Regions from separate parts of the Apilactobacillus apisilvae genome, predicted to be linked through region 1. Evidence: predicted binding sites of a transcription regulator. Region 1 holds the regulator's gene; each other region holds the start of a gene.
What was found. The regulator NrdR, encoded in region 1, represses ribonucleotide reductase genes. The targets are predictions, from matches to a motif close to ACACNATATATNGTGT.
Positions count from the first base shown of each region.

Region 2: pnuC (nicotinamide riboside transporter PnuC) is a predicted target of NrdR. The motif match lies at 8,731-8,746, and genes of this name have one in related genera.
Region 3: MOO46_RS00125 (redoxin NrdH) is a predicted target of NrdR. The motif match lies at 7,432-7,447, and genes of this name have one in related genera.

Region 1 covers NZ_CP093362.1:265,898-276,617, reverse strand. The annotation lists gene MOO46_RS01405 (YqeG family HAD IIIA-type phosphatase) at 1-313, opposite strand, end outside; gene rplT (50S ribosomal protein L20) at 438-794, opposite strand; gene rpmI (50S ribosomal protein L35) at 828-1,016, opposite strand; gene infC (translation initiation factor IF-3) at 1,062-1,571, opposite strand; ribosomal protein L20 leader region at 1,608-1,738, opposite strand; gene thrS (threonine--tRNA ligase) at 1,779-3,725, opposite strand; gene dnaI (primosomal protein DnaI) at 4,055-4,987, opposite strand; gene MOO46_RS01375 (replication initiation and membrane attachment family protein) at 4,987-6,351, opposite strand; gene nrdR (transcriptional regulator NrdR) at 6,351-6,827, opposite strand; gene coaE (dephospho-CoA kinase) at 6,839-7,435, opposite strand; gene mutM (bifunctional DNA-formamidopyrimidine glycosylase/DNA-(apurinic or apyrimidinic site) lyase) at 7,428-8,267, opposite strand; gene polA (DNA polymerase I) at 8,285-10,720, opposite strand, start outside.
Region 2 covers NZ_CP093362.1:1,285,745-1,296,464, forward strand. The annotation lists gene MOO46_RS06570 (NAD(P)/FAD-dependent oxidoreductase) at 1-488, opposite strand, end outside; gene MOO46_RS06575 (prenyltransferase) at 607-1,515, shown strand; gene MOO46_RS06580 (ABC transporter ATP-binding protein) at 1,670-2,557, shown strand; gene MOO46_RS06585 (ABC transporter permease) at 2,557-3,408, shown strand; gene MOO46_RS06590 (LytTR family DNA-binding domain-containing protein) at 3,451-3,912, shown strand; gene MOO46_RS06595 (DUF3021 family protein) at 3,923-4,318, shown strand; gene MOO46_RS06600 (CPBP family intramembrane glutamic endopeptidase) at 4,384-5,085, shown strand; gene MOO46_RS06605 (CPBP family intramembrane glutamic endopeptidase) at 5,097-5,915, shown strand; gene MOO46_RS06610 (class II fumarate hydratase) at 5,935-7,302, opposite strand; gene MOO46_RS06615 (hypothetical protein) at 7,785-8,153, shown strand; gene MOO46_RS06620 (hypothetical protein) at 8,163-8,573, shown strand; gene pnuC (nicotinamide riboside transporter PnuC) at 8,812-9,561, shown strand; gene MOO46_RS06630 (DNA/RNA non-specific endonuclease) at 9,664-10,563, shown strand; gene MOO46_RS06635 (tetratricopeptide repeat protein) at 10,597-10,720, opposite strand, start outside.
Region 3 covers NZ_CP093362.1:20,689-31,408, reverse strand. The annotation lists gene rsmI (16S rRNA (cytidine(1402)-2'-O)-methyltransferase) at 1-472, opposite strand, end outside; gene MOO46_RS00180 (DNA replication initiation control protein YabA) at 486-821, opposite strand; gene holB (DNA polymerase III subunit delta') at 849-1,856, opposite strand; gene MOO46_RS00170 (cyclic-di-AMP receptor) at 1,871-2,197, opposite strand; gene tmk (dTMP kinase) at 2,224-2,868, opposite strand; gene MOO46_RS00160 (YaaL family protein) at 2,978-3,226, opposite strand; gene recR (recombination mediator RecR) at 3,239-3,838, opposite strand; gene MOO46_RS00150 (YbaB/EbfC family nucleoid-associated protein) at 3,859-4,170, opposite strand; gene dnaX (DNA polymerase III subunit gamma/tau) at 4,185-5,981, opposite strand; RNA gene ffs (signal recognition particle sRNA small type) at 6,122-6,217, opposite strand; gene tadA (tRNA adenosine(34) deaminase TadA) at 6,246-6,734, opposite strand; gene MOO46_RS00130 (class I SAM-dependent methyltransferase) at 6,738-7,343, opposite strand; gene MOO46_RS00125 (redoxin NrdH) at 7,551-7,778, shown strand; gene nrdE (class 1b ribonucleoside-diphosphate reductase subunit alpha) at 7,895-10,060, shown strand; gene nrdF (class 1b ribonucleoside-diphosphate reductase subunit beta) at 10,082-10,720, shown strand, end outside.

The DNA of each region.
Region 1 (10,720 bases):
ATTTATTTAAAGCTCTATCAATACCCTTAGGCAAAGGCTTAAACGATCGGGAAATAAAATCTAAATTCAACATTTCCAAGGCTTTTTTTACCCTTGAGTGCTTATTATTAGAAATTACAACTAATCTAATATTATGTTTTTTTAATTTCTTAAGCCAATTTCTTAGTTGAGGAGTTCCATATGGATTATTCCAAGGAATTAAAGTATTATCTAAGTCTGTAAATACAGCTTTAATTCCCATGTCTTCTAATTTAATTGGTGATATATTATATATCATTGGTATCATCCATGTTGGTTTAAATTTAGATATCATTATATAGCTAACTCCTCTAACTAAAGTATGTATAATTAATTGAGTAGAATAAATACTCAATTAATAAGAAAAAAACTCCCACCTACTTACGTTAAGTGGTGAAAGTTTTGATTGTATATAAAACTTATTTAACAGCCTTCTTAGCAGTTTCTGCTAATGAAGCAAATGCTTTTTCATCATTTACTGCTAAATCAGCTAACATTTTACGGTTCATTTCAATATTTGAAAGTTTTAGACCGTGCATTAACTTACTGTAGCTTAATCCATTCATACGAGCTGCAGCGTTAATACGAGCAATCCATAATCTTCTGAAATTACTCTTGTTTGCTTTACGATCACGGAAAGCATATTCACGTGACTTCATAACTTGATCTTTAGCAGTCTTAAATAGACTATGTTTACCTTCACGGTAACCCTTTGCTTCTTTTAAAACACGTTTACGACGTGCGTGAGTAACTGTTCCACCCTTAACTCTTGGCATGTTTAAATCCTCCTAAAATTGTGTTTCAATTAATTAAAACATTTTTTCGTATTTGCTAGCAGTAGTTTTGTTAATCATGCTAGTTCCACGTAAGTTACGACGTTGTTTCTTAGTTTTACCATGAAAACGGTGACTTGTATAAGCGTTGGCACTCTTTAAACCACCCTTAGCAGTTTTTTTGAAACGCTTAGCAATAGCACGGTTTGTTTTAGTCTTTGGCATTATAAAATCCTCCCTTAATTTCTTTAAAGTATTAATAAATACTAACTATTTTTTATCGCTTGATTTAGGTGCGAGCATTAGGAACATACTTCTACCGTCCATTTTTGCTCGTTGGGTAACATTAGCAACATCTGATGTAGAATCTGCCATTCTGTTTAAAACATCACGACCTATTTCCTTATGTGTGATGGCACGTCCCTTGAAACGAATTGATACACGAACCTTTTCACCTTTTGACAAGAATGTCTTAGTTCTTTTTAATTTAGTATTAAAATCATTAGTATCAATAGTTGGGCTAAGTCTAATTTCCTTAACACTGACAACTTTTTGTTTCTTACGAGCTTGACGAGCTTTCTTTTGTTGTTCAAAGCGGTATTTACCGTAATCCAATACTTTAGCAACCATTGGTTTAGCCTTAGGAGCAACAACTACAAGATCTAAGCCTGCATCTTCAGCAAGTTTCATCGCTTCTGATGTTGATTTAACTCCTAATTGATCACCATTTGCACCAATTAAACGAACTTCACGTGCTCGAATTCCATCATTAACCATCATATCGTTTGCTATGGTAATTCACCTCCAAGTATATTAAAAGCAGAAAAAATGCGGAAGCCAAGAAGGCTCCCGCATTTGTCCTTTGCTGTACAAAGGTTTATCCGATATCATGCCTAGCAACTTAATTATCACTTAGGCGAGAAGCGGGAAGGCTTCTGCTTTTTCAATAAACTAATAATATCAAATTATAATATGCTTGTCAACAAATTATTCATTTCCTCTTGAATAATTAGCAATATCATTTTTAATTTCTTTTGCAAAATCTTCAAATAATTCATCTTTACTATCTTGTTCACTGTATTTACGAACTGATACACTTTGAGAATTCATTTCATTATCACCAACAACCAATGTGTATGGGGTTTTATTGGTTTGAGCATCACGGATTAAATAACCCATCTTTTCATTACGATCATCAACACTTGAACGAATTCCCATTTGAACTAATTTTTCATTAATTTCTTTAGCATAATCACCATGTTTATCCATACTTACAGGAATAATTTTAACTTGATGTGGAGCCAACCATGTAGGGAATGCACCTTTATATACTTCAATTAAGTAAGCAATAAATCTTTCCATCGTTGAAACTAAGCCACGATGCATCATAACTGGACGATGTTCTTGACCATCTTCACCAACATAATGTAAATCAAATCTTTCAGGTAACATAAAGTCCAATTGAATAGTTGATAAGGTTTCTTCATTACCCATTGCTGTGTATGTTTGAACATCTAGCTTAGGACCATAGAAAGCTGCTTCACCTTCTGCTTCAACATAGTCTAATCCAAGATCATCCATAGCACCTTTAAGCATAGATTGAGATTTATTCCACATTTCGTCATCATCAAAATATTTTTCAGTGTTTTTAGGATCACGATAACTTAATCTAAAGTGATAGTTACTAATATCAAAATCTTTGTATACTTCAGTCATTAAATGAAGAACCTTTTTAAATTCATCTTGAATTTGTTCAACACCTAAGAAGGTATGACCATCATTTAATGTCATTTCACGAACACGTTGTAGTCCAGATAAAGCTCCAGATTTTTCGTATCTATGCATCATACCTAATTCAGCAATACGAATTGGTAATTCACGATATGAACGAATATGGTGTTTGTAAATTTGAATATGACTTGGACAGTTCATGGGACGTAATTCAAGTTCTTCACCTTCACCCATATCCATTGGGGGGAACATATCATCACGATAATGATCCCAGTGACCAGATGTCTTGTAAGCATTTAAATTCATAAGAACAGGCGTAATAACATGTTCATAACCATTTGCTAGTTCCTTATCAACAATATATCTTTCAACAACACGACGAACAGTTGCACCATTAGGCATCCAGTATGCTAAACCAGCACCAACTTTAGGATCAACAAAGAATAAATCTAATTTATTACCAATAACACGATGATCACGTTCTTTAGCTTCTTGACGTCTGTTTAAATCATCTTCCAAGTTGGCTTTTTTATAAAAAGCAGTTGCAAAAATTCTTTGTAACATTGGGTTTGATGATTTACCTTCCCAATAAGCACCGGCAACTGATAGTAACTTAAAGGCTTTTAGTGGTTTAGCAGAAGACATAACAGCGCCTTCGCCTAATCCTAAATAATCGCCAATTTGATAAAAGACTACTTTGTTATCTTTAGCTAACTTATTAACTAATTTGGCTTGGTATGGATCACCATCAACTTGTTTTAATGCATCTTCTAGACTTAGAACTTTACGTTCAATTTTAACGTTATCTTTAACCATTTTGTTCATACGTTCTTCAAGTTGTGGTAATTCATCAGCACTAACTTGAGTTTCACGTTTATCAGTATCAACAAAAAAACCATCATCGTTAGTATTACTTTCACCAAATTGAATGTTAGTAAATTGATCTGCTAAAGCTGCTTTTAATAATTGAGCTGCAGTTTGACGTAATACCTTCAAACCATCATCACTATCTTTAGTAACAATTTCAATTTTTCCACCTGATTGTAATGGTAAATCAACGTCTACCATTTCACCATCAATCTTACCAGCTACAGCTTTTTTAGCTAAACTAATAGAAATTGATTTAGCAATATCTTCAGTAGTTACACCTTCATCAAAATCTTTTACATTTCCATCTGGGAATTCAAAAGAAAGGCTAGCCATAAATATCTCTCCTCTTTAAATTTTTAAACGGGAAGTTAAAAACAAAAAAGCCCCTAGCACTACACAAAAAGTGTAATACTAGGGACGTAATTTACGTGGTTCCACCCGAATTCTATCCATAAATTAAAATTATGGACCTCATAAATAGTAAGTAACGGAAACTACCCGTTCTAAAATTATCCTTTAGAAATTTAAGAAGTGGTAACTTAAAGTGATTAAATAAGAAAACTTCCAGTAAATGTTTTCTTTCCCTGTAATAGATCAAGATAAGTCATATCTTCTAATTAACTACTATTATCATCATTTAAAGTTAAATTGTCAAGTTAAAATTATTGAGGGCGACGATTATATCCAGTCATTTGAACTTCTTTTGATAAAAAGTGTATTCTTTGCATAATTCTTTGTGCTTTTAAAGGTTCTTCATCACCCTTATTATTAAACTTCAAGTGATTATTTTCAAATTGATCCATCGAATAATTAGAAGTGAAGAAAGTAGGTAATTCATTTTGCATTCGATATTCTAAAATAACACTAAAAATATCATCCCTAATCCAAGAAGACATATCATCAGCACCAATATCATCTAATATTAACAAAGGTGTCATTTTAATTTTACCAACTTTTTTAGAAACTGTATTATTTTGAATTGAACCTTTGATATTAGTAACAAAACTAGGAAAATGCAATAGCATTACTTCATGACCATTTTTGACTAACTCATTAGCCATAGCTGCCATTAAAAATGTTTTGCCAACACCAAATTCACCATACAGATATATACCCTGATGGTAAGATTTAGGATTCTCTTCATAATCACTAATAAATTGTAAACAATTATCATAAGCATTTGCTCTAATTTGATTGTTATCATTATAAAAAGAATCAAAATTAATTTTACGTAAAGCGTCAGGTAAAGCAACTAAATGCATTTTTTTTAACATTTTATTAGCCCTTATCGATTCAATTTTTTCTTTAGTTGGAACATATGCAACGTTGATTGCATTTTTGCTTAGTTCTAATTTTGGCTGATATCCAGGAATAGTTGATTCTTCACCAGAATTAACCTTATTACGTTCTCTAACAAATTCATATAGCTTAGAAATTGATTTAATAATCGTAGAATGATCTAATTCATCATTATGACTACTTAAAAATCTTTTAACCTCTTTATCTTGAAAAACTTCATTAGCTAATGATTTAAATCGTTCACCAAATTTTTTATTAATCATTAAGTTAGATAATTCGTCACTTAAATTTTCCATTATCTTCCCTCTTTTCTCCAGCTTCTAATTTTTTTCAGTTTATCATCTAATTCTTTTCTTCTAGAATTGCTTAAATTATTATCGATAGATACATTTTTTTTAGTAGAATTACTTTTTTTAGCCCAATCAGGTAATTCTTCCTTAATTGGTTTTCGATAATTACGTTTTCGTTCACGTTTTTTTTCATCATTACTTTTTTTACGATTGCGAATTTCAGTGATTGCGTCTTCAGCAGTGCGAACGCCCTTCTGTGACCAATTATCAGCAATCGTTGTAAATAAGTTTCTACTTAGTCCAGATTTTTTTTGATCAATAATAATATGATAAGTAATCATATTAATTACTTCAGGTTTTAGTACAGAAACTTCAATCACATCACGAATTGTCCTAACTTCATTATCGTGAACAAAACCATCCACTTGAACCTTGAGTCCTTGCAAAAAATCAATCGGTGAATATTCTTGAGCCATCTCAACAATTTGTTTTTCAGAATTATCTAACTTTTGTGTATCTTCTGGAATATATGTTTTACGATTGTCTTCTTGAACACTGTTTTGATTATTAAATTGTCGATCAGCTAATATTTTTAATTTTTTAGGATCAAAAACATTGTTGTTAACATTAGTTGATCTTTCAATTAAACGCGCCATATTTGTTTCATCAATCCCATATAAAAGATGCTCAGAATTAATTAATTCATGATTTTTTTTAACATCGTTCAAGTTAACAAAAGAACTCTCTAAAATAGATAATATCAAACTAAAATCAAAATCGTCATCTATATTTGGTTTATTTGATCCTTTATCTTCATAATCATTAATCATTTCTTTAGTTTGATTGATAACATCAGGTGTCTTAGATAACTCGCTCCCCTTAATATTAAATACTTGAAGGAAGTTTTTAGATATGTCATCAAACCCGTCTAAAGATAAAGTATCATTAACTAAAGAATTTGATAAATCTGTATATCGATTTTCTCCAACAATTTGTAAAAGTGTAACACTTAATAAATCATCTTTAAAAAATTCAGTTGGATTTAAAGGATTAACCAAGCGATAAACATACTTATTATCTTTAATGTATGTCTTAATTAACCCTGATCCTTCTAATTTTAGTCTAGCTTCATAAAATGCTTTAATATCTATATTTAAATATGCTAGTAATTCAAAATTAGCATGCATTGAAAAATCGGTATCATGTTCATACATTCTCCAAAAACAATTGATCAACGCATATGCATTAATCCCAATTATTGGTTGATATAACATGTCTAATGATTCTCTTTCAATGTCAGAAATATTATAATAGCTAGAAAAAATTTGAAAATTATCTTGTGGATTCAGCTTAGAGCAATTCTCCATCATTATTTACCATCATTCTTTTGATGATCTTTATCAATAACCTCTTTTAGTTCATTATAAAAGACCGTCATATCTTTGAATTGACGATAAACACTTGCAAATCTAATATAAGCAATTTCATCAACATTAACAAGCTCTTTCATTACATACTCACCAATAGATTGACTAGGAATTTCATTTTCTCCCATTGATCTAATTTTACTTTCAACATTATCTACAATTTCTTTCATTGAATCCATAGAAACTGGTCTTTTTTCCGCAGATCTAATAATTCCACGTAATATTTTTTCTCTATTAAATTCTTCACGATTACCATTATTCTTAACTACCAATAATGGTGTTTGTTCAATTCTTTCAAAAGTAGTATAGCGATAACCACACTTTTCACACTCTCTACGGCGACGAATAACTTGGCCATTTTCAGTAGGACGGCTATCGACCACTCTAGATGAATTTTTATGGCAATGAGGACATTGCATTAACTGTCACCTCAATTAATTTCTTTAGATATTTTATTGAATAATTTTACCACTTGCGAACGTGTTTGCATAATAGAACCATTACTATCAACCAGATTATCAGCTAGTCTTTCCTTAAATTCTAATGGCCACTGATTGGCAATTCTTTTAGTAGCATCAGCAATACTCAAACCATTGCGTGCAATTAACCTTAGTAATTGATTATTTGCAGTACAAGTAACTACAACAATTTTATCACACATATAAGAATATCCGCTTTCAAATAAAGTTGGTGCATCAAGAACTATAGTTTTTTCAGTAGATTTGTTAATTCTATCATTTACAGAAAATCTAATATATGGATCCATAATTCTCATTAAGGATGTCAAATTACTTTTATTACTGAAAACAATTTTAGATAACGACTTACGATTTAAGCTACCATCATCATTCAAGATATGGTTACCGAAATATTTAACAATATCATTAAGACAATTAGTTCCTTTTTGCTGTAATTCATAAGTTATTTTATCAGCATCAATAATTTCATAACCATTTTCAGACAAGCATTCTGAAACATTAGATTTACCAGTTGCAATTCCACCAGTAAGGCCAATAATTTTAGTCATTATTTGACACTTGTTTCTGACATTTAGGACAAAAAGTGGTTCCTCTTTGAGCTACTCTAATTTTTTCAAAACTAGTACCACATCTTTCACAAGGTTTACCAGCTTTGCCGTATACGTGCAGTTGATTTTGAAATTGACCAGCTTCACCGAAAGCATTTGAATAAGAATGAACAGTTGTTCCATGTCCTTTAATGGCCATCTTTATTTCTTCAATAATATTACTTCTTAAATCCATAATTTGATTATCTGGAATAGTATTAGTTATTGTTTCTGGATGAATTTTACTTAACCATAAAACTTCATCACAATATATATTACCTAGACCAGCAATATTGCTTTGATTAAGCAAAAATGGTTTAATTTTCCCTCTAGCTTTATTCATAATTGATTTCATATAACCAAAAGTTAAGTCTTCTTTAGTTGGTTCAGGACCAATTGTTCCTAATCCTGATAATGTATGTTCATCACCATTTTTAATCAAATACATCCTACCAAATTTACGGCTATCTTTGTATCTAAGTTCTCTACCTCCATCTAAGTGAAAAATAACATGGGTATGTTTGGTAGGTTCAGTACCTTCTGGTTCAACATCATACTTACCTTCCATTCTCAAATGAGATACCAATGTCATTCCATTTGAAAAACGAAACAATAAATATTTCCCTCTACGATCTATTTTTTCAATTTTTTGATTAGTTAAAGTAACTTTTAATTTTTCTGGACTAACATTAATCATTTTAGGATATAAAACATCAATACTATTAATATGAGAACCTTTGACTAGTTGAGTAAGTCCTTGTCTAACAGTTTCAACTTCAGGTAATTCTGGCATTTCAAAAACCTCACTTTTTATTTAATATTATACCAATTTTTTCCATAATGACTTTTAACTTTTAGTGGAACTTTTAGTTTCAGAGCAGAATCCATAACTTTAGGTACAAGCTTTTCTAATATTTTAATTTCATCATTAGGTGCTTCAAATATTAATTCATCATGAACCTGTAATAACATTTTAGCCTTTAAATTATTATCTTTTAAAGCTTTTTGCATTTTAATCATTGCTATTTTAATAATATCAGCCGCACTACCTTGAATAGGAGAATTCATAGCAGTTCTTGCTGCAAAAGAACGTTGATGAAAGTTTCTAGAGTTAATTTCAGGTAAATATCTACGACGATGCAAAATAGTTTCAACGTAACCGTTATTCTTCGCTTTTCCAACAATATCATCCATATAGTTTTTAACATCAGGATATTCGGCAAAATATTTTTCGATAAACTGTTTAGCATCCTTACGGCTTATTCCAGTATTGTTAGCTAAACCAAAATCAGAAATTCCATAAACAATTCCAAAATTAACAGCCTTAGCTTGTCTTCTTAGCTCAGGTGTAACATCACTATTATCTTTCAAGTCAAAAATTCTTCTAGCAGTAGATGCATGAATATCATCATTATTAATAAATTCATCTTGCATGTTTTTATCATTTGAAATTGAGGCTAAAACTCTTAATTCAATTTGTGAATAATCAGATGAAAAGATTTGCCAATCTTTATGGCTTGGCACAAAAGCTTGTCTAATTTTACGGCCTTCTTCAGTTCTAATTGGAATATTTTGAAGATTAGGTTCAACAGAAGACAAACGACCCGTTTGTGTAAGTGTTTGCAGATATCTAGTATGCACCTTATGATCATCATGAATATCTTTAGACAAACCAACTATATAAGTTGATAAAATTTTAGATAATTGACGATAGTCCAGTACTTCTTGAACTATGGGATAATTTGATGCTAATTTTTCTAAAACATCAACTGCTGTTGAATACCCCGTTTTGGTCTTTTTTAAAACTGGTAAGTGCATCTTTTCAAATAAAATTTCTCCCAGTTGTTTAGGAGAAGCAATGTTAAATTTCACACCAGCTTCATTATAAATAAGTTGTTCTATTTCACTGATTCGTTCAGTTAATTTACTACTCATTTGATCGAGAATATCTTTATCAACAAAGATTCCATCAATTTCCATTTTAGCTAAAACAAAAGCTAATGGAAGTTCAAGATTTTTATACAAATCAATTTGTTGGTTATCGTTTAGCTCATCTAATAATTTTTGTTTGAGGGACTGAATTGCCATAAGCTTTCTTGAGAAATGTGAATATAAAACATCATCTTCAGGAATTCTGCGCTTAGCACCCTTACCATAAACATCTTCATCAGATTGAATTTCAAAGTAGTCATGTTCGTTGGCTACTCGACCTAAATCATTGCTATTATCGTTAGTATTTAGTAAATATGAGGATAATAATAAATCAAAACCGACATTTTTTAGTGTAATGCCAAGACGATTTAATCCAACATAAGTTCTTTTAGTATCAAAAACATTTTTTACAATATTATTATTTTCTAAAATATTTTTTAGTTGAGGTAATTTTAAAAGATTGATGTCCTTGGAAACATAATTATCATTATCAATTTTTAAAGCAAATCCAATGAAGTTGTCACTATGATAATTTTCACCGTCAATACCTAAATAAAAAGTAACCTCATCATTATTGTTCTTTAAATCTATTAAATTATCTTTAGTTAATTCAGTATAATTAATGGATTTCATATCCTTGGTTTCATCAAAATCCATTTGACTAAGAAATTTTTTAAAATTCATTTCACGATAAAATTTAACTAACGCTTCTAGATTATCACCTAAATAATTTAAATTGGTTAATTCAATATCTATCGGTGCATCACGATGAATTCTAGCTAATTTTTTATCTAAAAAAGCTTCTTGTTTGTCTTCAATCAAATGTTCTTTAAGCTTTTTACCACTGACTTCATCCAAATTATCATAAAGATTTTCGACACTATTAAATTTTTTAATTAATTTTAAAGATGTCTTGTCGCCCACACCTTTTACGCCGGGATAATTATCAGAACTATCACCTTTGAGTGCTTTCCAATCAATAATTTGTTGTGGTGTAATTCCCATTGTTTCTTTAACATAATCAGTATCATAATGAGTTACACCTGAAACACCACGATTAGAGATAGAAACAGTCGTTTTTTCTGAACATAACTGAGTTAAATCATTATCTCCTGTAACAACTGTTGTTTGAAAGCCGTTATTATCTGCTTCCTTAGAAATGGTTCCAATAATATCATCAGCTTCATAGTTATCAAGCTCATAAGTTTTAATTCCACGGGCTTTTAAAAGCTCTTTTACATATTTAAATTGTTCGATTAATTCTTCTGGAGTTTTATGTCTTCCTGCTTTATAACCATCATACATATTAGTTCT
Region 2 (10,720 bases), 450 kb from region 1:
ATTCCAGTAAATCCACCACCAATTACTGCAAATGAAAGATAGCTTTTATCTTTTGATTTACGATATTCTTTTAGGTTGTCATTTACTTTATTGATATTTTGGATACTGCTTTTCATATTCCAAATTTGTAGACCGTATTTATCAGCACCAGGTGTACCAAAAGTTTCAGATTCAAAACCTAATGCATTAAATAGGTAATCAAATTTAATTCTACCGTTATTTTCTAAGGACACGGTTTTATTATCGTGGTCAATATTATTGACTGTATCTTCTATAAAGTTAACTTTGGAACTGATACAGTTACTAATTTTCATCATGATTTCTTCTGGTTTGCTAGTACCAGCAGAAACAGTATGTAGAGCTGTTGCGTCATAATGATAATCATTATTATTAACCAAGGTAATGTTAATATCTAACTTGCTTTTGGCAAGTAATCTGCAGGCACGAAGACCAGCAAATCCTCCACCTAATACAAGGACTTCTTTCATGTTATCCCCTTCTTTGTATTAATTTTTAACTCCATCATTACATTATATGATAAATAGGCCCCATTTGTATAATAATAGTTGTATAATTTATAATATTATTGAAACTTTTTTATAGGAGATGATTAACATTAAGGAATATTTAAATTTAATTGTACTTGGTCCTTTGTTGACCACCATTTTCGCTTTTATTTTGGGAATAACTTTTGTTTTGGGTAATTTTGGCTCAATCAACATTTGGCATTCTTTGTTATTCTTGATAATTGCTTTGCTTATGCATATGTTTACTAATGTTACTGATAACTTAGAGGACTATAAAAAAGCAGTTAAGCATAGTGCGCATGGCTTTATTGAAAATACTAGAGTGAAAGGACTTTCCATTACCAAAGCTACTCGTCTAGATATTGCTTTAGGAATATTAATTGCGATTTTAGGAATCTATTTAGTTTTTATTACTACATATTGGTTATTATTAATTGGTCTTTGGGGATTCGGAGTTGCATTTTTCTATTCTGCTGGAAAACACTCATTATCAACAACTCGTTTTGGTGATTTAGCTTCTGGTGTCACGATGGGAATTGGGATTACCTTTGCTTGTATTTTGATTAATGTACCATTAAGCGAAATTAATCTTAGATTATTGTTAATCGCAATTGTGTCATCAGGCTTAACTATTTTTTCAATTACTAATATGGTTTTAGCTAACAATATTTGTGATGAAGAAGATGATATTAATCTTCATCGAATTACCATTGTTGCTAGAATTGGTAAAGAAAATGCTCTAAAACTTTATGCTTTTTATTATGTATTAATGTATGTAAGTATTGTAGTATCGGTTATTTTCCAATGGTTACCATGGACCATGTTATTAGTCCTAATTAGTATTCCAAAAGTTTGGTCCAATACTAAAATATTTTTTGGTAAACAGGTTAAAACTGAAACTTTTGGTTTAACGGTTCAAAATATTAACTGGTTCTTAACATTAAATGCAATTGCATTAGTTGTTTATGCAGCTATTTTATATCTTTAATAAATATTAGGGTATTCATATTTTATGAATACTCTTTTTATATACATAAATGAACCACTCGTATTATAAAAATAACGACTTATCGTATTATTCGATACACCCCATTTGATTACTGGTAATCTATTCACAATTAATCAAAAGGGTGGCCTTAATTATGGAACTTTTAAAAGTTGATAACTTAACTAAAAAATTTAAAAATAAAATCGCCGTTAATAATGTTAATTTAAGTGTTCAAAAAGGACAATTAGTTGCTTTACTTGGTCATAATGGAGCTGGTAAGTCCACGACGATTTCAATGTTGATTGGTTTAATGAAACCAACCAATGGTGAAATTAAACTTGCGGGTTTTTCACCCAATGATGCTAAGTATCGTCAAAAGTTGGGGGTTGTATTCCAAAATAGTGTCCTAGATGATGATTTAACGGTAGAGAAAAACATCGATATTAGAGCTCATATGTATAAAAACTTGGATATCCATTTTAAAAATAAATTGATTGATGATTTTGAATTAAAAAACATTATCCATCAAAAATATAAAACCTTATCTGGTGGCCAACGTAGAAGGGTAGATATTGTTAGATCTTTATTAAATAAACCGGAAATCTTATTTTTAGATGAGCCATCAACTGGCTTAGATATTCAAACTAGAAATAAAATTTGGGAGGTGCTAAATAATCTTCGCAAGTCCATGAACTTAACAATTATCCTCACAACTCACTATTTAGAAGAAGCTGAAGATGCTGATTTTGTTTATGTTATGGATAAAGGAAATATTGTCGCTAATGATACGGTTAATGATCTAAAAATTAAATATACGAAAGATAAGTTAACCTTATATTCAAATAATGTACATGCTTTAAAACAACATTTAGACATTGATGTTGCTGAGGAAACTTTTGAATCGCTTACAATCAATATTAATGATCATAATGATGCAATTAATATTTTATCTAAAATTAAAGATTTCATTACTACTTTTGAATATAAACGTGGCAGTATGGATGATATCTTTATTGCCCTAACTGGAAAGGAGATTCAATAATGATTAGTTTGGTCAAAAGAAATTTATTATTATATTTTAACAATCGTCAAAGGGTTTTCTTCTCTTTAATGGGAGCAATTATTTCATTTATCTTATATATTTTATTTTTAAAAAATGGTATTCAATCTGATTTAAAATCAATTCATGAAGGAACTAAATTGCTAGACTACTGGTTGATTGGTGGAACCGTCACAGTGACTGCAATTACTACGACACAAAGTGCTTTGAATCAAAAAATTGTGGATAAAGAAAATCGTCGAATTGATGATTTATTATTAACTAATGCCTCTAAATTACAAATTAATATTGGATATGTCGCAACTTCAGTTGTAATTGGGACCTTAATGCAAGTCATTGTTTTCTTCTTATTATCAATTTATTTTAACTTTTCCGATGGATTATTAATCAATTTTGCTTCAATTATTCCCATAATTTTAATCGCAATGCTTAGTAGCTTAGTTTGGACGATGGTAAATATGGTTATTGATTTATTTTTTGATAATCAAGCATCTATCTCGGGGGTTAACTCAATTGTAGGAACCTGTGCAGGATTTTTTGCAGGTGTGTATATGCCATTAGGTTCCTTGCCTAAAGCTGGTCAAAAAATTATTGAATTTATTCCAGCAGCATATAATTCATCTTTATACCGTAATCTTTTGATGAAGGATCAATTAAATGATAGCTTCAGTGGTTTACCATCAAAGGTATTATCAAGTTTTAAAGATACAATGGGATTAAAAGTGAATGGTGTTACGACACAATTAGGCAATGTTTTTGCCTTATGTATCTTCATTTTAGTTTTAATTATTTTATTTTTATTAATATCACAATTTAAAAATAATCGTTCTTAATTTTATTATGTTAAGGTTATAAGTAAAGAGGGGGGACACTTTATGAATATTGATTTTCACCAAGATGAAACATTAGCAGAAAATGATATTAAAGTCTTGGTCAGTGCAAATAAATTATCTCCCCAAGTCATCAATCTTTTAAATCAACTTAATGAATTAAATGATTCAATTAATGAAAATAAAGTTTTACCGGTTTCAACTGATGATCGAGTAGTGATGTTACCTTTTGATAACATTATTGGGATTGAAGTTTATGGCAATGAATTAACTATTTACTCGATTGAACAAGAATACACTACTAATGGTAAGTTGAAATCAGTTTTGAATAACTTAAAACCATATCATTTCATTCAAATTAGTCGTTCAGCGATTATTAATTTAGACCATTTAAAATCTATGGAAACCGCATTTTCAGGAAGTATGACTGCTTTCTTAACCAATGATTTAAAGCTAAATGTTAGTCGGAAATATTTACCAGAATTAAAACGCAGTTTGAAGATGTGAGGTGTTCAAGATGAAAATTGTGAAAAGACTTGTTCGAGAATTTATAGTTGGAATGTTGTTTGGATCGTTGATTTATATGTTAACTGATTTTTATGAGGGGGATTTAAAATATAGAATCATATATCTTTCTATTTGTGGTCTAATTGGGTTATTAACAGAGTTAATTAATTCTGATAAATTAAAGGTTACTTATGCCATCATTTTACATTTTATTGGTACTTTTACTTTGGTATCTTTATTAAATATAGTAACTGGCCAATTGGACACGTTTAGAATGCCTTATTTGGCTCAATATATCACTGCTTTTTTGATTATATATGTAATTATTTGGCTAATGGTTCTTAGTACATTTAAAAATACAACTTCAAAAATTAACAATGCAATTAAGAAAAGAAATAAACACTAAATGAAAAATAACTTATTATGATATTATTGTCATAATAAGTTATTTTTGTAAGGAGTGATTTATAAATGCATGATTCAAATTTTTGGTCATTTGATAAATTATTCAACCGAATTTGTATCTTTATTTTATTATTTTTAATGATTATAGCAGGATTTCAATATATTCCAATTGCTTTTTTAGCTCATACTAATAGCCTAAGTTCAGTGATTATATTATCAGTAGTCTTTTTTCTATTGTATTTTGCAATGATTTGGGTATCTCGTTATTGTTATACTAAGCATAGTATTAATAATTTAAAACAAAAAATCACTTTAAGTAATGTAAAATTAGTTGTGATTTGTTATATTTTATCGCAGCTTCTTGAAGAGATTTTATTTTTTTTAAGTAAGTTATTGTATCATCAATCGACGAGCGGTAATCAACAAAATTTGGAAAATATGGTTTCTACTAATCATGCAACGGCTATTCTAATGCTTTTTGGAATTGTTATATTAAGTCCGATTTTAGAAGAATTAGTTTTTCGCGGCTATTTTATGGATGCTTTATTTCCCACACGTTTTAAATGGTTACCCATTATTTTAAGTGGTTTAATTTTTGGCCTGGCTCATACAACTAATTTTAATGTTTTCTTTATTTTAATTTATAGTCAAATTGGGATGTTTTTAGCTTATGTTTATAAAAAAACTAACAATTTAAAAGTATCAATCGCCTTACATATGCTCAACAATATAATATCGGCAATTTTAATGCTTAAACTATTATTTTAGGAAGTGACTAGATGTTAGTTAAAAAAATTAGTTCAAAATGGCAATGGACGATGATTCCATTGTTATTGATTTTAGAAACACTATTAGATGGTCTTATATTACCATTGATATATGCTGGCGGTTATCGATTATTAACACATGCAAGTTTAGTTGAGAATCACTATATGTTATATCTCAATATCTATAAAATTTTATCTATTTTTGTGATCTTAATACTGAACTACTTGTTGTTCAGACAGACTTTTTATTTAAAACCTTCGAAAGAAGAAGCTGGTTGGAAAATATTTATATTCTGTTGTTTATTAATTATCTTAATAACTTGTACTTCTAAACATTATTGGACTGCTTTAGATGTTGGTATTATTGCGGCAATTCCTGAAGAGCTAATGTTTCGCGGTGTTATTATGGGCTGGGTACTAGAAAAAATTACGAAATTTAAGCAAACCTATGTCAATGTATCAATTGCTTTAACGGTTGCCGCTATTATTTTTGGCTGTTTCCATTATATTAATTTAGCTCAACAATCATTTGGTTTTACAACGCTACAAGTTCTAAATGCTATCGGAGTTGGGATGATTCTAGGGGCTATTTATATTAAGTCTGGTAGTCTTTTGATTCCAATGGCAACCCATTTTATTTATGACTTTGTAGTTACACTTGCCAAAGGGATGCCAGAAAGTAATTATACAGCCGTTGGTGGTAAAGAAATTATTTTTGAATTTATAATTTTAGCAATTTACGCTGCGATTGCAATATCACTTGTTTGTTTCCATTTTGAAAATAATTTACTATTGCAGAAAATTGAAAATAAATCACAAAAAGTCGACTAAATTTTTAGCCGACTTTTTTCTATCGATCAATATTTGTCATATCACGTGCAACTACCCATTTGTTAAATTCTTCTTCTGTAACACCACTAGCTAATGCTGCTACTTTTAAAGTTGTGCTATTTTTTTTCGCTTTTTGGGCAATCTTAGCACTGCGCTCATAACCAATATGTGGACTTAATGCAGTGACCAGCATTAATGAATTCTTTAATAGTTCATTCATCCGATCTTGATTAATAGTCATCCCATTTACTAGTTTGTCAGTGAATGATTCAACTGATTCACGTAATAAATTAGCACTTTCTAAAAATTTAGTAATGATTAATGGTTTATAAACATTCATTTCAAAATTTCCCTGACTGTTAGCAAAATTAATGGTTGTGTCATTGCCCATTACTTCAGCACCGACCATGGTTAAAGCTTCAATCTGAGTAGGGTTAACTTTTCCTGGCATAATTGAAGAACCTGGTTCATTACTTGGAATATTTAATTCGTCATAGCCAGCACGAGGACCGGATGCCAAGAAACGAATGTCGTTACCGACTTTAATTAAATCAGTCGCTAAGGTTTTTAAAATTCCATGAACCATTGTAATACCAGTATGGTTAGCTAATCCTTGGAACTTATTAGGTGCAACTTTAAATTGTTCGTTTAATTGTTTACTGATTTGTTTAACCATATCTGAGTCAAAATGATTAGGCGTATTTAATCCAGTCCCCACAGCAGTTCCACCAATTGGTAATTCTAATAATGTTTTTTTATTTTCTTCTAAGAAGTCAATATCATGTTGGATTGCTGACTTCCAGCCACTTATTTCTTGGCCAAAAGTAATGGGGGTGGCATCCTGCAAATGAGTTCGCCCAATCTTAACAACAGTTTTGTATGCAATTTCTTTTTCGTTTAATTTTTGGACCAATGTTTTTAATGTTGGTAATAACTGATTAATTGCATCATTTGCTGCAATCATCATGGCAGTTGGGAAAGTATCATTTGAACTTTGTGACTTATTAACATCATCATTTGGATGAATTTTAACAGCTGAATTTAATTCTTCTGCTAGATGTGAAATTACTTCATTCACATTCATATTAGTTTGAGTTCCACTACCAGTTTGATAAACATGAAGGGGAAATTCATTACGATAATTTCCATTCAAAATTGTATCAATTGTGTTTACGATTGAATTAGCTTTATCCTGATCAAGATTGCCATCTTTTGAATTTACCACCGCGGCGGCTTTTTTTATTTGCAAAAGAGCATGAATAATTGGCATCGGCATGAGTTTACCAAATTTAAAATTATTTCGACTACGTTGAGTTTGAGGCCCAAAGAGTGCATCTTTGGGAACTTTTACTTCACCTAAAGAGTCTTTTTCAATTCGATAATCCATTTAATCAAGTCCTTTTATATAAGATAATTTCATTATATTATGATATATTGCTAAATACTATTAAAACTTAATCTGAAGTCTGATAACATTATGGTATATCTTTAAACTATGAGGGTGAAAAATTGAAAATACATTTACATAATTTTTTATTAGGATTTATTCCAATAATATTATTTTTAGTTATTCTAGCAGCGTGGCAGGTTAGTTTTATTGTCTGCTTAATTGTAACCGTTATTTTATTGGCTTTGACGTATTTTTTATTAAAATCTGCACGGAATAAGCAATTGAATTTTTACGATAGTGAAAAAATGTTCTATCGTTCTCATAAGATTTTATGTATTGCGATTAACTTTGCATTCTACTTGTTACTTATTTATTTGTTGATTAGAGTCTTTAATGTTGTAAATCCTTTAATTTATTTGTTTATTGTTTTATCATTTACCAACTTTACTTACTCATTAGAAGAAAAATAGGAGCTTATTATGAAAATTAATTGGAAATCATTTATAAACGGAATCATTTTAGTTTTACCAGCATTTTTGATTGCTGGAATTGTTGAAGTGTTTATTGGTTGGTTACTTAGTTTAATAGCAATTATTGCTTATTTTGTGGCACTATATTTTTATTGCAAAAATCATCCATATAGTAAAATTGCGCAAATGTTTTACTATGGATTTGGAATGCGACCTAATGCATATGCCAGAACTCATCCAACAGCTTCTTTATTAATCTTAGTTGGACTGTTATTTGTTATGAACATATTATTTAGTGTTCTTCATCTGGGAAGTTTAGTGTTTACTTTATGTTATGTAGTTATTTTGGAATTATTTTATTCATTGGAGAGTAAGTAGGGGTGTTTAATGAAAATTGACTGGAAAACTTTTTCGTACTTTATTTTTTTGATGGTAGTTCCACTAAGTATATTTATTATTTTATATTATAGCTTTTTAAGTATGTATAGTTCTTTGTGGTTACTAGCTATTGTTATTATCTATGAAATTATTATGAATTATGCAACTAAGGGAAGTATTAAATTTGACAAATTCAATCAATATTTTTTTAAAAATATTAATGCTATTGGAAGTCGTAATTGGAAAATTAAATTAATTTACTATATTCCATTAATATTATTATCAACTTCTTTGTTTATTTATTTTCTAAATATTAATCTAAGTGTATCTTTTTACATTATGGTTTTTGTTACAATATGTATTATATTCTCACTATATAGATTCTTTTTGCAATGTACCAAATTCAATTTTGAAGATTAAAATATTCAATTTAAAATTTAATCAAATTTTTCTAAAGCTAAATTAGAGCCCGTCTTATCTAGTCCAGAAGGCTCTAATTTTATTTTGATTGGATTGCAAAAATATTTCTACATGGTAGTATATATAGTGTTGTTTTTTGAGAGAACACTATGTATTAACACAATATATAGATGAATCCTAGGTATGTTCTCCTCAAAATTCTTAACCGAATTTGAAAATATTGAGGAGAAATTATACATTGTCTAATTATTTTAAATTTTTAGCCCATCAACTAAAGGGATGGCCAAAACAAAACTACTACTTATTTTTCTTTAGTTTAGGTTGCCAAGTGATGACATTGGTAAATGCACCAATTACATGGCTTTCAATCTTAACTTTTATTGGAACTACTTTAGGAGTTCTATGTGTGCTTGCAATAAATGCAGCTAAATCTGTAAATGGTATTTTAGGTATTTTATCCGGAATTTGTTTTATTATTGTTGGATTTACTGCAAAGAATTATTTAAGTATTGGTGAACAGATTGCTTACATATTGACACTTGATATTCCAGTATTATTAAGTAAGAACTGGAATGTTAACATGGTTTCTAAGATTCGTAAGTTTACCGCTAAAAGCTGGTTTATCTCAATTGCATTTACAGCTGTTGTTTTCGTAGTTTCTGGATTTGCCATTCAAACATTAACCGATGATGGTCGTCCATTCTATGATGCATTTAGTTTTGCGGTTTGTTTAACTGCTGGAATCATTTGCTTCATGCGTTACAACAATCAATACTTCTGGTGGTTAGCATCAGGACTTGCTCAATTAGTATTATGGTTCATTACTTACAAAGAAGGATCAGCTACTTTGGCAATGTTTGTTAATAGTGCTGTTTATGTTGCTAATGACGTCTTAGCTTTCACCGTTTCTCCTTGGTTTAATGAAAAGGAAAAACAACGTTTGATGAAAGAAGAAAAAGCTTACGCTGATAAATTTGAAGTTGATTAATATTTAATATCGAAAAGTTGGATTTTTAATCCAGCTTTTTTATTTTTTAATTAGCGATTATGTTAATATTATTGATAGATAATTTAGAGGGATGGATAAAGTATGAAAATTAAACGATTAGTCGTTAGTTCTTTATTTTTAGCATTACTCCTAACAGGTTGTGGTTCTAAAAAAGAAGAAAACCAAAGTACAGTAAAAGACAACAATATTAATATTGAAAGCAAGAATGATAACACAGTTGATCAGAAACTAGATCAGCTAGAATACAAATCTGGCGATCAATCTTATATTGAAATTAATAATAATAAATCCAATTTAAAAACAACTGATTGGAAATATAATCATGTTGTTTATGCTGATTTAGACAATTTGAATCGGACTTCTACTGGTAACATTGCTTACTTAGAACATCGTAATTTAGCTAGTGGTAGCCTAAGAAGCTCACAAACTGTTCAACCAACAGCTTGGCATCAAAAATTTGTTGATGGTTCAGCTATAATTAATCGTGGCCATGAAATTGCCTATAGTATTTCTGGAGGCATTAGTTTAGATGGTAGTTACAAACCTGGTTTAAAATCTGGTGACCAGAACAACATTAAGAATTTATTTACGCAAAGTGCCTTTAGTAATCAAAAAGTACAAACTATTTACGAAACTAAAGTTCGAGATGCTTTAAAAGAGGGGAAGAAAGTTATTTATAAAGTTACCCCAATTTTTAAAGGAAATAATTTAATGGCGAGTGGAGTTCACATGCAAGCACTTTCTACTGATGAAACTTTGAACTTCAATATTTATTTATATAATGTTCAACCAGGAGTTAAATTTGATTACGCTACAGGTAGATCTAAAATTGATAAAAGTATGACGGTTCCAACACCTCAAGGTGCACCTAACTTTAGTAATAACAACCGTTCTTATAAGAATAATCATCATTATGCCCGTAACTATGGTAGTTATAATACGCATAATTACCATCGTAGTTATCATCATTACAATCGATAAAACACAAAAAGCCGATTCTTTCGAATCGACTTTTTATTTTTCAATATTGGTTTCAATTAAAATCTCTAATCTCGAATCATCTAAAGTAAAATCATCATTTTTATCAAAAGTTTGTTCAAAACCGGCATCTTTAATACCCCAAACTTTAGTTTTTTCA
Region 3 (10,720 bases), 250 kb from region 1:
TTATCTGTTCACTATTCTTACGATTTAAGAATCCATAAAAATAGAATGGTTGTGGAGTTAATCCAGAAGCAATCAAAGCCGTAATACCAGCATTAGCACCTGGTAACGGAACAACGCTAATATCGTTATCAATACAAGCGACTGCTAATTCATGACCAGGATCACTAATCGATGGCATCCCAGCATCACTAACTTGTGCAATTGATAACCCCGCATTTAACTTTTCAACAAGTTCTGGAATCCTACGTTCTTTATTGTCTTCTCTAAAGCTAACTTTTTTGCTTTCAATTTCAAAATGATTCAATAATTGTTGAGTATGGCTAGGATTCTCGGCAGCAATAATATCAACTGATTTTAATATTTTAATTGCTCTGAATGTCATATCATCTAGATTACCGATAGGCGTTGGAACTAAATATAATCGTCCTTTATTATTTAATCCGGTGAAACTGTGTTGAATATTCAAGTTAATCCTCCATCACTAATTATCTATTTAGTATTTCATTACAAAAAATACAACTCTCATTATCTTCACGATGGGTTCCATAAAATTGATTACAAACATGAAAACCCTCATTGTATAACTTTTCCAAATTTTTACGTGATTTAGATAAACGCGGTTCTTTAATATCCTCATCATTTTTATCATCCATTTTTTGCTCTGATATAAATTCATGTAGATGTTGATTTTCTATTTTTAGTTCTGCATTTTCTTCTAACACTTCAGCTAAGCCTTCACGTAATTCAGAGAACTTAGTTAACATGAGTTGTGTTTGCGCTTCCATGTTTTTAAAGCCATCATACAATTCTCGTTTATCCAATTAAAATCCACTCCATTTATAAAATAACTATTGGTTTAAAAGATTCATAATTTTCAAGGTTATTGATTCTAATATATTTTGAAAACTGATATTAATTGATAATTGTTGATTACAGTTTAAAATAATTTCTAAAATGCAAATTAATGTTTGCGATTGAATATTATTAGCTAGCCGAATGATACTATTTTCATTTTTAGGAAAATTAAATTGATTTGATTTTAAATATTTACTATTTAACACATCTTCAAAGCAAGCAATCATCATATTAATTATGGGTTCTCTACGTTTATTGTCCAACACTAGTGGCATTAAATCAGCTTGAATTGTAACAAAAGCTTCAGCATCATTGTTAGCAATTGAATCAAACCACTTTGATATTACAGATTGAACTTTATCAAACCAATCATCAGTTTGCCAATCTCTAACAAAATTAATACTATTAGTTAAATTATTCATTAAATTAATTTGGCTATGTTTCACACCTAATTGTTTTAATTGTTCACTGAATTCTGCAGAATTTAAGTGATTAAATTCAATGACCTGGGTTCTAGAAATGATAGTAGGTAAAATAAGATTCAAATTAGTCGTTAATAAAAAAGAAAAGATATTATTACCTGGCTCTTCAATAAATTTTAATAAACTATTAGCGGCACCATTGGTCATAGTTTCGGCATCTTGAATAATAAATACTTTTTTATTACCTTCAAGTCCACTCTTAGAAAACTCATCCTTTAAATATCTAACTTGGTCAACTTTAATACTTTGAACATCAGGTTTAATAATCACAACATCAGGATGTTGTTGCTCTGAAATTCGACGACATTCGTCACAATTACCACATGGATACCCATTAGTAGTATTGGGACAAAAGATCCCCATCGTAATAAATAAAGCCATTGCTAATTTACCAACACCCGATTCACCACTAAATAAGTATGAATGTGATAATTCATATTTATCTATAATTTTTGTGAATCTATCAGCTAAATATTTTTGTTTATTAGTCGCTTCATCAATTACTTTATTTTCGTTCATTAATATCCCTCAAATTAGAAATGGTATAAGTTATCCATTGGCATTTCCATAACGATTGATCCACCAACTTCAATTTTAACTGGGTAAGATGCATCAGATACTCCACCATCCAAATTAACTGGAGGAGTCATATATTGTTCACGTTTTCTAGAAACTTTCTTAATTAGATCCAATACTTCTTGAACTCGTTCTTCTTTAATTCCTATCATGAAGGTAGTATTACCAGATCTTAAAAAACCACCGGTGGTAGATAGTTTGGTTTGTTGAATATTATTTTTAACAAATTGAGATTGAAGTTTTCCGGCATCTTTATTTTGAATAATTACAATTAATAATTTCATTCTAAAAGCACTCCCTAAATTATTATTTATTCCATAAATTTCTTAACATACTTGTTCATTATTGATACAACATCACTATAAACATCGTCAATAGACTGAGTTGCATCAACAACTTTAACTCTTTTAGGATTATTTTTTACAATTTCTTGGTAAGCATGATGAACGCGTTTATGGAAATCAATAGTTTCAACATCTAAACGATCAATATCATCAGACTTACGATTTTTAGCAATTCTTTGCAAACCTACTTCAACTGGAATATCAAAGTATATTGTTAAATCAGGCAAGAAACCTTCAGTTGCAAATTGATTCATTTCATAAACTAAACTTTCACCAATCATTCGACCGCCACCCTGATAAGCAATTGAACTATCTAAAAAGCGGTCACATATAACAAGCTTTTGTTTTTCTAATGCTGGTTTAACAGTTTGAACGATATTTTGTCTTCTAGATGCAGCATATAATAAAGCTTCGGTTCTAGAATCCATTTTAGTATTTTCACGATCTAAAATCACGTTTCTAATACTTTCGGCAATATTATTACCACCAGGTTCACGGCTGGTAACCAAACGATCACCTAATTTATTTTCTAAATTAGATAATAATCGATTTAAAACTGTAGTTTTTCCCGCTCCATCTGGTCCTTCAAATGTAACAAACTTACCTGACATATTAATTCACTCACTTTTTCCATTTATGTAATTAATTGTACTTTAATTTTACAATTTCAACAAATAAAAAAAGTGTTAAATTCATTTTGGAATTTAACACTTTTGAATATTAGTAATCAATAACTGATGATTGAATTCGATTGTTACTAACGTTACGTTCTCTAGCCTCACGATATAAAAATAAATATTTGGCTTTGGATAATTGCGTCTGTGCAACAATTTCTTCATCAACTTCAGAAATTGCAGATTCGGTTTCTTTGGCCTGATCCCACTGTGCTTTTGCACGATCAATTGAAGACAAAAGAAATTCATCATATTGTGAGCCTACATTTTTGATGTTTTTTCTAAAACCTAACATAATCTGACACCTCTATATTTCAGTTCGACCAGATACAGCCCTAGAGAGAGTCATTTCATCAGCATATTCAATATCACTACCTACTGATAGTCCATGTGCTAATCTAGTGACTTTAATCCCAGCTGGCTTAATCAATCTAGATAGATACATAGCTGTTGCTTCTCCTTCAGGAGTGGCATTGGTTGCAATAATTATTTCTTTAATATTTGAATTAGTTTGTAATCTTTTAATTAAAGATTTTATATTTAAATCCTCAGGCCCAGTTCCTTCAATTGGTGAAAGAACTCCACCTAAAACATGATACAAGCCGTGATAACTTTTCATGTTTTCCATAACCATAATATCTTTTGGCTGTTCAACAACTAAAACAATATTCTGATCACGTGTTTTATCTTTACATATAATACATGGATTTTCTTCTGTTAGATTCCCACAAATTGAACAATATCTTAGCTTATCCTTAGTTTCTTTTAAAGCTGATGAAAATTTAGCAACATCATCATTGTTCATATCTACTACAAAATAAGCTAATCTAATTGCTGTTTTATGACCGATTCCAGGAAGGCGCATAAAACTATCAATCAATTTAGCAACTGGTTCCGGATATTGCATAATTTACCTTCTTTATAAAATTACATTCCAGGAATTCCCTTAGTATATTTACCTAATGAATCTTGGGTTTCTTTATCGATTTGAGATAAAGCATCATTAACTGCACTAATAACTAAATCAGACATCATGTCTGGGTCATCTGGGTCAACAGCTTCTGGTTTAATTTGCATATCTTTCATCTTACGATCACCAGAAAAAACAACTTTAACCATATCTTCGGGTGCTTTCCCAGTAAATTCTTTACTGTTAATTTGTTCTTGTTCTGCACCCATATCTTTTTGCATTTGTTTAACTTGTTTCATCATTTTACCCATATTCATACCATTCATCATAATATCATCGCTCCTTAATCATTTTTTACATCAATAATATCAGCGCCAAACATATCTGTGGCCTTTTTAACAATTGCAGATTCATCATCTGAATTGTTCTCAACATTATTATCATGGTTTTCTGCATTTTTTTCAATAGAAGAATTCCCTAAATTTTCATCAACATGATCAGATTCATTTTGATTATTTTTCCGATTCATAAGGTAATCTTTTCTAATTGAAGGCCATTGATCACTAGGTACAAAAACCACTTTAGGTACATAACCTAAAATACGATCTAAACCATTTTCAAGTGAATCGCTTAATTCAGTATTAGAATTAGCCTTTTGAAATAAAAATGGATACTCAAAAGAGACAATTACTCCCTCACCACTGGCAGCAACAGGCTTAGAAACATGCATCATTGCCCTTTTAGTAACATCCAGGGATTGTAATAATTCATCCCAAATATTTTGCAAATTAGTCAAATTATCACGAGTGGCATTGTCTAACACTGGATATATTTTAGTTAAATTAACCTTATTTTCAGATGATTTACTTTTAACTTTATTGTTTTCTTTTTTAGAAACGTTCTGGTTATCCATCTGAATAGGGCTTTTATTTTCTTTAGAGGTCATTTCATTAATTTGTGCTTCTAGTGAAGTAACCTTATTATTTAACTCTAATATTTGTGATTTTAATTGATTTTTTTCATCATCATTAGTAGATTCATCGTTTGATGATTCCATATGATTATTAGATAATTTAACCGTTAAAACATCTAAATAAACATCAGGATGCATTGTATAACGCATTTGAGATTGAATATCATTTAACTGAGTTATCATCATATAAATAATTTTAGCATCAATTCCGTTTGCCAGATGCTTAAAATCATCATCGATAAGGCCTAGTTCAGCCTTTTCCACCATATCAGGAGATTGTTGATATAATAAAATATCTTGGCAATAGTTGATTAAGTCTTCAATAAAGCGGCCAGCATCTTTTCCTTCTTTTAAAATAGACTGAGCGTTTAATAAAGCAGATTTAACATCATGATTAACTACGCAATGAAGATATTTATTCATAAAAGATTTAGTGACACTACCGGTTACTTGCAATGCATTTTCATAGGTAACATTATCAGCCCCAAATGATAAGACTTGATCTAATATGCTTAATGCATCACGCATCCCACCTTCAGCAGATTTGGCAATCACCTTTAATGCTTTATCGTCATAGCTCATATCTTTTTGATCTAAAATAAATTCCATTCTTTGGAGAATATCTTGAGAAGTAATCCTTCTAAAATCAAAACGTTGTACTCGCGAAATAATCGTAGCAGGAATCTTTTGTGGTTCAGTTGTAGCTAAAATAAAAATAACATGTTCTGGTGGTTCTTCCAGAGTTTTTAACAAAGCATTAAACGCTCCTGTCGATAACATATGAACTTCATCAATAATATAAACTTTGTAGGTAGCTTCTGTGGGAGCATATTTTGCTTTATCACGAACCTCACGAATTTCTTCAACTCCATTATTAGAAGCAGCATCAATTTCAATGACATCATTTAGAGTCCCATTAGTAATACTTTTACAAATTTCACATTGATTGCATGGCTCACCATCTTTTTTATTTGGACAATTAATTGCTTTAGCCAAAATTTTTGCAGCGGAAGTTTTCCCAGTCCCACGAGGTCCTGCAAATAAATAAGCATGACTCAGTTGATTGGTGATAATTGCATTTTTTAAAGTAGTGGTAATGACATCTTGACCAATTACATCGTCAAATCTCTGTGGACGCCAAACACGATATAAAGCTTGATAGCTCATAGAAAACTCCCTTTCAATGATAATTATTAATTATATTATATATGCTATTTATTAATTATGCTATTGTCGTAGTAAATTATTATTATATAAAATTTAAGCAAAAAAAAGCTCCTAGCCATCAATTGACTAAGAGTTTAATTACATAAAAAACAAGAAGCACAAGCGTAGAATACTTAGTGCTGCTTCCTCTCGGATCTGACACGGTTCGTAAACACAACTTTGCTTCAAGGTCTTTCGACATAAATAATAATAACTTATTTACTATTATTTATCAAGCTCATTATGAATCTTTTTTAATATTTTTTTACGTTTTCTTGCACGTTTAAAAAATGTCTTCATTTCCAAACTAGCTCGTTCTGCTAAGATTCCCTTTTCACAATTAACATGATGATTAAATCTTTCATCATCAAAAATGTGGTATAAACTTTCGGCAACTCCGGCTTTATAATCTGGAGCCCCATAATATACATTTTTAATCCTTGAATTAATAATTGCACCAGCGCACATCAAGCAAGGTTCAATGGTTACATATAAATCACAATCTTCTAATCGCCAGCTATTTAAATAACGACAAGCCTCATCAATTGCAACAACCTCAGCATGATCTAATGCGTCATTACTGTGTTCTCTTAAATTATGTCCACGAGCAATAATTTTATTATCTTTAACAATTACAGCACCAATTGGTACTTCATCAATTAAACTAGCTTTTTGAGCTTCCCATAATGCAGATTCCATGTATTTAACTTCCATAAATTATCCTCTGAAAACACTTTCTAAAATATAATAACCTTTATCTTTACGAATAATTTCGCAGTTACCAAATAACGATTTCATTAATTTTTTAGCTGAAGGTGCTCCTTGCTTTTTTTGCAATACAACCGTAAGTGTTCCATTAGGTAACAAATGATTAATAGCTCCTGATATCATTCCATCAACGACTTTTTTACCTGCTCTAACTGGTGGATTAGTTAAAATTGCTGCAAATTTATCTTGAACATTTTCATAAATATTTGAATTATGAATTTTTACATTTTTAACATCATTTTGTTCAGAATTTTTCTTTGCTAAAGATAAAGCTAGGTTGTTAACATCAACCATTTCAAAATTACGATTAGGATATTTTTTAGCTAATGCAATGGCCATTGGCCCATAACCACATCCCAAATCTAAAATGTTTCCGGAAGGAATTTTATCAAAATTAATATTTTTTACTAAAACAGATGAACCATAATCAACAGTTCGTTTTGAAAAAACGCCATTATCAGTAGTGAAAGTTAAATCATTACCTAACAATTCATAATTCCAAGTATGAAGCTCATGGACAACATCTGGGTTAGGTGTATAATAGTATTCGTTCATTTTTTATATCACTCAATTCTAAAAAAATAATTATTAAATTTTTCAAAAATCTGTAAAGCACTATACTTAGTATGTTTAGCATTTTTCAATACTAAATATGGTGTTTTTATGTTTGATTTTTTTATTTTCTGGTGTAGAATTTATATATAAATTAATCCGAGAGACGGAAAAAAATCAAGCTTTTAATTAAGAAAGGATCATTATATCATGGAAAAAATTACTGTATATTCAAAAAATAACTGCATGCAATGTAAAATGACAAAGCGTTTCTTAGGCGAACATAATATTGAATTCACTGAAAGAAATATTAATGAAGAACCAGAATACATTGATTACCTTAAAGAAAAAGGTTTTATGTCACTACCAGTTGTAGAAGCTGAAGGCATGGAAGCTATTTCTGGTTTTAGACCAGATAAATTAAATCAATTAGCATAGTTGATAACTATTACATTATATTATAAAATTTAGTTTTTGGCGAAACCGCTAACGGTCTCGCCATCTTTTATCTAATAAACAAATTTAATTCAAAAATTATGAAAGAGTGGTTTTCAATGTCATTAAAGGACCTAAAAGATGTTACTTATTACGATTTAAATAATGAAATTAACATTCCTAAAGATGGGAAAATCCAATTAAATAAAGATAAAGACGCATTGGATGCTTTTATTGAAGAAAATGTTAAGCCCAATCTAAAACAATTTTCTTCATTAGAAGAACGTTTTAATTATTTAATTGATAATAAGTATATAGAAAAAGAATTTGTTAATAAATACAACTTTAAGTTTATTGAAAAATTATACGAATATTTAAATAACCAAAATTTTAAATTCAAATCTTTTATGGCTGCATATAAATTTTATGCCCAATATTCTTTAAAAACAGATGACGGTGAATATTATCTCGAACAATTCATTGATCGTGTTGCAATGAATGCTCTTTTATTTGCCAACGGTAACGAAGATTTAGCTTTAGACTTAGCAAATGAAATTGTTCATCAAAGATATCAACCAGCCACTCCTTCATTTTTAAATGCTGGTAGAAAACGTCGTGGAGAATTTGTTTCATGTTTCTTAATTCAGCCTACTGATAATATGAATACAATTGGCCGTACAATTAATTCTGCCCTTCAATTATCCAGAATTGGTGGTGGTGTTGGAATTAATTTATCTAACTTACGTGCTGCTGGTGACCCAATTAAACATATTGAGGGAGCTGCATCTGGTGTTGTTCCAGTTATGAAGTTGCTAGAAGATAGTTTTTCATACTCTAATCAGTTAGGCCAAAGGCAAGGTGCTGGCGCTGTTTATCTAAGTGTTTTCCATCCAGACATTATTTCATTCTTATCTGCGAAAAAAGAAAATGCTGATGAAAAAATTCGTGTAAAAACATTATCATTAGGAATTACTGTCCCTGATAAATTTTATGAATTAGCTAAAAATGATGAAGAAATGTATCTATTTAGCCCATATGATGTCGAACGTGTTTATGGAGAACCTTTCTCATATGTTGATATCACAAAAGAATATGACAATATGGTAAACAACGATGAAATTAAGAAAACTAAAATTGAAGCACGTGATTTAGAAACTGATATTAGTAAGTTACAACAAGAATCTGGTTATCCATACATTATTAACATTGATACTGCTAATCGTGAAAATCCAATTGACGGTAAAATTGTCATGAGTAATCTATGTTCTGAAATTATGCAAGTTCAACAACCATCAACAGTTGATAATAAACAAGATTATATTGACCAAGGTGCAGATGTTTCATGTAATTTAGGATCAACTAACATTGTTAATTTAATGGATAGTCCTAACTTTGGTAAATCAGTTGATTCAATGGTTAGAGCTTTAACTTTCGTTACTGATCACTCTGATATTGATGTCGTACCATCAATTCAACGAGGAAATGAATTATCACATAGTATTGGTCTAGGTGGAATGGGGCTTCATAGTTTCTTAGCAAAAAATCATATTGAATATGGATCAGACGAAGCAATCGAGTTCACAGGTGTTTACTTTATGCTTCTAAATTATTGGACTTTAGTAACTTCAAATAAGATTGCCAAAGAAAGAAATGAAACATTCTATAATTTTGATAAAAGTAAATATGCAGATGGTTCTTATTTTGATAAATATACTAGTGATAACTGGGGTCCAAAATCTGATAAAATTAAAGAAGTCTTCAAAGATATTTTTATTCCTAACGAAACAGACTGGGAAAAATTAAAAGAATCTGTTATGAAAGATGGACTTTACCACCAAAATAGATTAGCAGTTGCTCCTAATGGTTCTATTTCATATATTAATGATTCAACGGCTAGTCTTCACCCTATTATCAGTAAAATTGAAGAAAGATATGAATCTAAAACTGGTAAAATTTATTATCCTGCTCCATATTTATCAAATGATACCTTAAAATATTACAAATCAGCATACGATATTGATATGCGTAAGGTAATTGATACCTATGCAGCTGCCCAAAAACATGTAGATCAAAGTATGAGTCTAACCCTATTTATGCGTTCAACAATTCCAGAAGGCCTTTACGAATGGAAAGATGGCCGTACTGATAAGATGACGACTCGCGATTTAAATATTTTAAGAAATTATGCACATGCAATGGGAATTAAATCATTGTATTATGTAAGAACATACACTGACGACAATCAAGAAGTCGGTGTTAATGAATGTGAAAGTTGTTCAATTTAATATAGTAAGGAGTTAGTATAAATGGATAATTACAAAGCAATCAATTGGAACTCGATTAGTGATCAAATTGATAAAGCTACTTGGGAAAAGCTAACTGAACAATTTTGGCTAGATACCCGTGTCCCCTTATCAAACGATTTAGCCGATTGGCGAACTTTGGATGATAATCATAAATGGTTAGTGGGTCATGTATTTGGTGGTTTAACTTTATTAGATACTTTACAATCACAAGATGGTATGGCTGCATTAAGAAAAGATATTATTACTCCCCATGAAAATGCTGTGTTAAATAATATTCAATTTATGGAATCTGTCCATGCTAAAAGTTATTCTTCAATTTTTTCAACATTAAATACTCCCGAAGAAATTAATGAAATTTTTGACTGGAGTGATTCAGAAGAATTTTTACAAAATAAAGCTAAAAAAATTTATAACTTATACCATGATGATGGTAATCCTTTAAAGAAAAAAATATCTAGTGTTTTCTTAGAAACTTTCCTATTTTATTCTGGATTTTACACTCCACTATGGTATCTAGGTCATAACAAATTACCTAATGTCGCTGAAATTATTAAATTAATCCTTCGTGATGAATCAGTTCATGGTACTTATATTGGATACAAATTCCAAATTGGTTTTAACAAACTAGGTACAAATGAA